2 regions of the Rhodopseudomonas telluris genome follow, and region 2 is predicted to be linked to the other one. Evidence: predicted binding sites of a transcription regulator. Region 2 holds the regulator's gene; the other holds the start of a gene.
What was found. Region 2 encodes PhoB, which activates phosphate uptake and scavenging genes when phosphate is short. Its sites were predicted from a motif close to TGTCATNNANCTGTCAT; they were not measured.
Positions count from the first base shown of each region.

Region 1 (3,980 bases), on a different contig from region 2:
GTCGCCGCCTGATTGCCGTCGAGCAACGGATTCCAATCGACGCCGAGATTGCGCAGCCCATGCGCGATCACCCCGAGCGACGGGTTGAGCATGAACACCCACAGCACGCCGACCACCGGCGGCGCCACCGCGTAGGGCCAGATCAGCAGCGTGCGATAGAAGGTCGAGCCACGCAGCGGCCGGTCCGCCATCACGGCGAGCAGCAGCGCCAGCGACAGCGACGCCAACGCGATCGCGAAGGAGAACCCGAAGGTGCGCAGGATCGCGGCGAAGTAATCGGGATCGGCGAGCAGTTCGCGATAATTATCGAACCACACGAACACGGTCGACAGCCCGAACGCGTCCTGCATCAGGAACGACTGGATCACCGCCTGCACGGCCGGCCAATAAAAGAACACCAGCACCACCGCCAGCTGCGGCAGCACCAGCAGATAAGGCAGGAATTTGGATTGGAAGACGGCGTTCTTCTGCATGACTAACTCCCCTCCCCCCGCTCTTGCGGCGGGGAGGGGTCGGGGGTGGGGGGAGCCGCGCGCACGGCGTTTACGATGGTCTGCATCACACCGTCGATGTTGTTCAGAACATCGTTATTCCAGAACCTGAGCACGCGATAGCCCGCCGCATTGAGATAGCCGGTTCGAACAAGGTCCGACTCCGATCCGGAGTGCTGCCCGCCGTCGAGTTCGATCACGAGGCGCAGCCTATGGCATGCGAAGTCCGCATAGTAGGGGCCGATCGTGGCTTGCCGGCGGAAATGCGCTTCGGCAAACGCTGGCCGGCGCAGACGTTGCCACAACTTCCGCTCGGCTTCCGTCGGGTTTTGACGAAAGCTCCGCGCTCGTTGGACCCGCTCGTCGATCGTGCGTGCCATCAGCGTTCGTGCCTGGGGCGCCCCCCACCCCCTACCCCTCCCCGCCGCAAGGGCGGGGGGAGGGGGAAGAGCGCGCGTTGTGAAGCGGCTACCTCACCGCCGTCTTTTCGAATTGCCGCAGCATCGTGTTGCCCCGCGTCACGGCTGCGTCGAGGGCGTCCTTGGCGGTCTTTTTGCCGGCAAGCGCCTGCTCGATTTCCTCGGCCCAGACGTCGCGGAGCTGGACCATGTTGCCGAGGCGCAGGCCGCGGGAGTTTTCGGTCGGGGGCTTGTTGGTCAGTTCCTTGATCGGCGTTTCGAGGTAGGGCTGGTCCTTGTAGAAGCCCTCGGCCTTGGCCTTCTCATAGGCCGCCTTGGTGATCGGCAGATAGCCGGACGCCTTGTGGATCGCGACCTGGCGGTCGGTGTCGGACAGGAAGGCCAGGAACTTGGCGACGCCTTTGTATTCGTCCGGGGTCTTGCCGCCCATCACCCACAGCGAGGCGCCGCCGATGATCGAATTCTGCGGCGCGCCGGGGGCCTCCGGGTAGTACGGCATCGGCGCGTTGGTCCAGGCGAACTTGGCCTGCGACTTGACGTTGCCGAAGAAGCCCGACGACGTCAGGAACAGCGGGCACTCGCCCGAGGTGAACCGCCCCTCGCCGGTGTTGGTGCGGCCGGAGTAATCGTAGGTCTTGTCCTTCTGCAGCTCGATCAGCTTTTCGAGATGCTTGACCTGCAGCGGGCCGTTGAACTCAAGCTTGGTGTCGAAGCCGTCGAGGCCGTTGGCCTTGGACGCCAGCGGCACGTTGTGCCAGGCCGAGAGCTGCTCGATGTTGGCCCAGGTGACCCAGGCGGTCGAGAACCCGCAGGTCGCGTAGCCGGCGGCCTTGAGCTTCTTGGCGTCCTCGAACACCTCGGGCCAGGTCTTCGGGATCTCGGCGATGTTGGCCTTCTTCAACGCGTCGAGATTGACCCACATCACCATCGACGACGAGTTGAACGGGAACGACAGCATCTCGCCCTTGGAGGTCGAGTAGTAGCCGGTGATCGCCGGCAGATACGCCTTGGGATCGAACGGCTCGCCGGTTTCCTGCATCAGCTTGTAGACCGGCTTCACGGCGCCGGTCGCCGCCATCATGGTGGCGGTTCCGACCTCGAACACCTGCATGATGTGCGGCGCGTTGCCGGCGCGGAACGCCGCGATGCCGGCGTTCATGGTGTCGGCATAACCGCCCTTGTAGGTCGGCACCACCTTGTAGTCGGTCTGGGAGGCGTTGAACTCGTTCGCGAGCTTGACGACGACGTCATTGTTGCCGCCGGTCATCGCGTGCCACCACTGGATTTCGGTGACGGCCTGCGCGGGCGCAACAAACGCCAGCGTGGTGGCGACGGACGCGGCGAGCGCCGTCAGGCTGAAGGAGCGAAACGTCATCAAGTACCTCCCGAACGAGCGGTCATCTCGTGTGCGCGCGCGTTAGCAGCGCCGGATGACAGTCACATGACCGTATAGGCGACGACGTCGTTAGGAGGAAGCGGCTGGACTGCAAAGCCCGGAAAAAGACCAACGCCGCCTTGCGGCGGCGCAGCAGGAACTTGTCGTGTGTGATCGGAGACGTGGGTAGCGGTGCCGGCGGGGCGCCGCTACCCGGATGCTCAGCGCTTGCGTTCCGGACCGCTGACGATGCCGTCGGCCTTCAGCCGGGCGATATCGTCTGCCGAATAGCCGAACTCGCCCAGCACCTCGTCGGCGTGCTGGCTGAAGGTCGGCGGGATGAGGCGCAGGCTCGCCTTGGTGCGATCGAACCGGACCGGCGAGGCGATGCCCTTGTACCAGTCCTTCTCGATGATATCGCCGCGGGCCTTGACGTGGTCGGAGGCCAGCGCCTTGTCGATCGCCTGCACCGGACCGGCCGGCAGGCCGGCGGCCAGCAGCTTGCGGCACAGCGGCTCGGCGTCGTGGTTGGCGAGGATCGCCTCCAGCTCGGCGCGCAGCTCCGCGCGGTTGACGACGCGGTCGCGGTTGCGGGCGAAGCGCGGATCGGTGCCGAGCTCCGGCTTGCCGAGCTCGCGGCACAGCTTGCGGAAGGTGCCGTCGTTGCCGACGCCCATGAAGATGTTGCCGTCGCGCGCGGCGAACACCGAATACGGATAGAGATTCGGATGTTCGTTGCCGGTGCGCGCCGGCGGCTTGCCGTGCATGAAGAAGTTCGCCGTGTGCGGATGCATGATGGCGAGGCCGGTTTCGAACAGCGTCGCTTCGACGAACTGGCCGAGCCCGGACTTCTGCCGCTCCAGCAGCGCCATCAGGATGCCGACGCAGGCATAGAGCCCGGTCGACATGTCGACCAGCGCAACACCGATTCGCGTCGGGCCGCTGTCGGGCGTGCCGGTCGATTCCATCAGGCCGACCATCGACTGGATGATGGCGTCATAGCCGGGATGGCCGCCATGCGGGCCGTCGCCGCCGAAGCCGGAGATCCGGCAATGCACGAGCTGCGGAAATTTCGCGCGCAGCACGTCGTTGCCGATGCCCCATTTGTCGAGCGTGCCGGGCTTGAAGTTCTCGATCATGACGTCGGCGTCTTCAAGCATCTTCATCAGCACGGCGCGGCCACCCTCGGACGCGAGGTCGAGGCCGATCGAGCGCTTGTTGCGATTCGTGCCGATGAAATACGCCGCGTCGTCGTCGTGAAAGGGAGGGCCCCAGTCGCGGGTCTCGTCGCCGGCCGGCGGTTCGACCTTGATGACGTCGGCGCCGTGGTCGGCGAGAATCTGGGTGCAGTAGGGGCCACCGAGCACGCGCGACAGATCGATCACGCGCAAACCGGCAATCGCGCCGGCCATCAGGGGAGAAGTCATGAGGGCTTTCTTATTGAAGCTTTGATGGGGAGACGAATTTAGCGGTCAGAGGCGGGACTTGGCAAATGCGGGCGCGAGCCGTCAGCCCTGTGCCTGGGGCGCCCTCACCCTAACCCTCTCCCGCAAGCGGGAGAGGGGACCTGCCGTGCTCGGGGAGGAGCATCATTTCGAATCACTTTCCCATCACCGCGCACAGCGCGCTCCCTCTCCCGCTTGCGAGAGAGGGTTGGGGTGAGGGCGACGCGCTCAAAGCTCGAGCGACCCGGAC
Region 1 is NZ_JBHLWM010000003.1:92,485-96,464, forward strand. Features, by position in the region: gene ugpA (sn-glycerol-3-phosphate ABC transporter permease UgpA) at 1-473, opposite strand, end outside; gene ACFFJ6_RS07265 (endonuclease domain-containing protein) at 476-871, opposite strand; gene ugpB (sn-glycerol-3-phosphate ABC transporter substrate-binding protein UgpB) at 960-2,285, opposite strand; gene ACFFJ6_RS07275 (CaiB/BaiF CoA transferase family protein) at 2,507-3,712, opposite strand.
Region 1: the regulator PhoB is predicted to act here: its motif matches at 2,341-2,357, upstream of ugpB (sn-glycerol-3-phosphate ABC transporter substrate-binding protein UgpB).

Region 2 (3,980 bases):
CTGCACCTCGTCGAAAATCAGCAGCAGGCCGTGCTGATCGCACAGCTCGCGCAGCGCGCGGAAGAACGCGGTCTCGGGCGAGCGCACGCCGCCCTCGCCTTGCAGCGGCTCGATCAGGATGGCGGCGGTGTGCGGGCCGATCGCCTTCTTCACCGCTTCGATGTCGCCGAGCGGCACCTGGTCGAAGCCGCTCAGCGGCTCGCCATAGCCTTCGAGATACTTGGCCGAGCCGGTCGCCGCGAGCGTGCCGAGCGTGCGGCCATGGAACGCGCCCTCGAAGGTGATGATGCGGGTGCGCTCCGGCGCGCCTTTCGAGAAGTGATAGTGCCGCGCCATCTTCAGCGCGCATTCCATCGCCTCGGCGCCCGAATTGGCGAAGAACACCTTGTCGGCGAAGCTCTGTTCGCACAGCCGCGCCGCCAGCCGCTCGCCGTCCGGGCTCTTGAACAGGTTCGACATGTGCCACAGCTTCGTCGCCTGCTGCTGCAGCGCCTCGACCAGATGCGGGTGGCAATGGCCGAGCGAATTGACCGCGACACCGCTGGTGAAGTCGAGATAGCGCTCGCCGTCGGCGCCGTGCAGCCAGACGCCCTCGCCGCGCTCGAAGGCGACGTCCGCCCTGGCGAATACCGGCAAAAGATGGGACGTAGAAGCTGCGCTCGACATGGCCGATCCAATCGGAAAAGCGGGCCGCCGGCCGGCCGCTTGCGACGCGGTCACGGGCCAACGTACCCCGAAAACGAAACGTGCCGCCTTTCCAGGCGGCACGTAGGGACATTCTAGGTGCGCTGAAGTGCCTGTCAACCGGGGCTTTCAACGACCTGCGTCGGGGCTGCCGCAACATCGCCGCTGTGACGGTTATGACTCACTTGATGAGAAGGTGTGGACGCACCAGGTCTGACTCTTGCGCGTGAGTCACGGCATATTGTAGCGTTTTGGCTGTCGGGTACGACATCTCGTGCGCGGTTTGTAATCCTTATTGAGCTCTCGGTGGGTGCGTATCGCCCGGGCGGCAATGGTCGTCCGGCGAGGGCTAAGGGATTCTGCCGGCAAGACATTTGGACGACCTCACAGCTGCGGTTCCGCGCTGAACCAGCGCCGCGCGGCAGGAAGGGATAGAACGATGACGGCATTGACCTGGACGGACGAGCGCGTCGAGCAGTTGAAGAAATTATGGGAAGGCGGGCTGTCGGCGAGTCAAATTGCCGCGGAGCTCGGCAACGTGACGCGTAACGCCGTGATCGGCAAGGTGCACCGTCTCGGCCTGTCGGGCCGGGCCAAGAGCCCGACCTCAGCCGCGCCGCGCCCGCGCAAGGCGCGTCCGGCCCAGCATATGATGCGGGTCACACGTCCGGTGGCGCGCGGCAACACCGCGCTCGCGCATGTGTTCGAAGTCGAGGCCGAGCCGGAACCGGTCACCTACGACAACGTGGTGCCGATGAACCAGCGGCTGTCGCTGCTCGAGCTCAACGAAGCCACCTGCCACTGGCCGATCGGCGATCCGAGCAATCCGGAATTCTTCTTCTGCGGCGGCAAGTCGCTGCCCGGCCTGCCCTACTGCGCGCACCACTCGCGCATCGCCTACCAGCCCGTCGGCGACCGCCGCCGCGCTGCCCCGAAGACCACGCGGTAACACGCCCCCTCACCCGACCGCACGGGCGGCCGGCGCCGAGGCTGCCCTCTCCCGCGAGCGGAGAGGGCACTGATACCAGCGCCGCTTGGGCGCCATGTTAGTCGCCGCTCAAACGGCAGCGCCTGCGCAAGACGGGCGACCCAGCATTCCAGAGCGCCAGTTGCTCCACACGCCCCCGCTGCAATCCGAGATCCTCCGCTTTCGCGGAGGATCTCGGCTGTGATGGCGTCAAAATCATAGCCCGCATGAGCGGAAGTGATATGCGGGAAGCACCGGTCACCCCCGCATGTCGCTTCCGCTCATGCGGGCTACCGATGAGCTACCGTTCAGGCGCTGCGTCGCTCACGCCACCTTCGCGCTCGATCCCGATCGAACTAACAATCAGGACGGGCTGCTTTCCGCCTTGGCGAAGCGGTCGTCCAGCGCGTAACCCGCGCCGCGGACGGTGCGGATCGGGTCCTGTTCGCGGCCGGGGTTGAGCAGCTTGCGCAGCCGGCCGATGTGCACGTCGACGGTGCGTTCGTCGATATAGATGTCACGGCCCCAGACGCCGTCGAGCAGCTGCTCCCGACTGAACACCCGGCCGGGATGCTCCAGGAAGAACTCGAGCAGGCGATACTCCGTCGGACCGAGGTCGATCGGCCGGCCGGAGCGTGCGACGCGACGCTTGTCGCGGTCGAGTTCGAGATCGCCGTAGGACAGCACGGTGGCGAGCCGCTCCGGCGCCGCGCGCCGTAGCAGACCCTTCACCCGCGCCAGCAGTTCCGGCACCGAGAACGGCTTGACGATGTAGTCGTCGGCCCCGGTGGCGAGCCCGCGGACGCGCTCGCTTTCCTCGCCGCGCGCGGTCAGCATGATGATCGGTAGCTGCTTGGTCTCCGGCCGCGCCCGCAGGCGACGGCACAGTTCGATGCCGGACAGGCCCGGCAGCATCCAGTCCAGCACCACCAGATCCGGAATCCGCTCCTTCATCCTTGTATCGGCGTCGTCGCCGCGTGCGACGGTCTCGACGTCGTAGCCGTCGGATTCCAGATTGTAGCGCAGCAGCGTGGTCAGCGCTTCCTCGTCTTCAACTACCAGAATGCGCGCGCCCATATGTCGTCCTCGTCTTCATCGTTGGGCACCGTCCGCGGTTCGCGGACGATACGTTAGTTGCCCGGCGTGGCGTTGGCGAAGGTGGTCATGTCGCCCTTCGGGCGCTTGTCCAGAATCTGCTGGCCTTCGATCATGTAGAACACCGTCTCGGCGATGTTGGTGGCGTGGTCGCCGATCCGCTCGATATTCTTGGCGCAGAACATCAGGTGGATGCAGAACGAGATGTTGCGCGGATCTTCCATCATGTAGGTGAGCAGCTCGCGGAACAGCGAGGTGCAGATCGCGTCGACTTCCTCGTCGCCGTTCCACACCACCATCGCGGCGGGCAAATCGTGCGCCGTATAGGCGTCCAGCACCGCCTTGACCTGGGACTGCACCAGATCGGTCATGTGCTCGAGGCCGCGGATCAGCTTCAGCGGGTGGAAGTCGCTGTCGATGGCGTTGACGCGCTTGGCGATGTTCTTGGAGAGATCGCCGATCCGCTCCAGGTCGGTGGCGACCCGCATCGCGCCGACGATGTCGCGCAGGTCGACCGCCATCGGCTGCCGCCGCGCGATCGTCAGCACCGCGCGCTCTTCGATCGCGCGCTGCATCTGGTCGATTTCCTGATCGGCCGCCACGACGCGCGCGCCGAGCGCGACGTCGCGCCGGACCAGCGCGTCGACCGAGTCGACGATCTGGCGTTCGGCCAGACCGCCCATTTCGGCGACCATGCGGGTCAGTTCCTGAAGGTCGCCGTCGAACGCCTTGGTGGTGTGCTCGAAGCCCATGTCCGTTCTCCTCGCGCCTGGCGCGTCAGCCGAAGCGGCCGGTGATGTAATCCTGGGTCCGCCGATCGTTCGGCGACGTGAAGATCTTGTTGGTCGGGCCGAACTCGATCAGCTCACCGAGATACATGAACGCGGTCGACTCCGAGACGCGGGCCGCCTGCTGCATGTTATGGGTGACGATCGCGATCGTGTAGTCTTCCTTGAGTTCGTCGATCAGCTCTTCGATCTTGGCGGTCGAGATCGGATCGAGCGCCGAGCACGGCTCGTCGAACAGGATCACTTCGGGCCGCACCGCGATGGTGCGGGCGATGCACAGACGCTGCTGCTGGCCGCCCGACAGGCTGAGGCCGGAGGCCCCGAGCTTGTCCTTGACCTCGGTCCACAGCGCGGCGCCGCGCAGCGCCTTCTCGACGCGGCCGTCCATCTCCGACTTGGAGATCTTCTCGTACAGCCGGATGCCGAACGCGATGTTCTCATAGATC
Region 2 is NZ_JBHLWM010000001.1:171,314-175,293, reverse strand. Features, by position in the region: gene ACFFJ6_RS00810 (aspartate aminotransferase family protein) at 1-666, opposite strand, end outside; gene ACFFJ6_RS00805 (GcrA family cell cycle regulator) at 1,124-1,633, shown strand; gene phoB (phosphate regulon transcriptional regulator PhoB) at 2,015-2,728, opposite strand; gene phoU (phosphate signaling complex protein PhoU) at 2,782-3,498, opposite strand; gene pstB (phosphate ABC transporter ATP-binding protein PstB) at 3,524-3,980, opposite strand, start outside.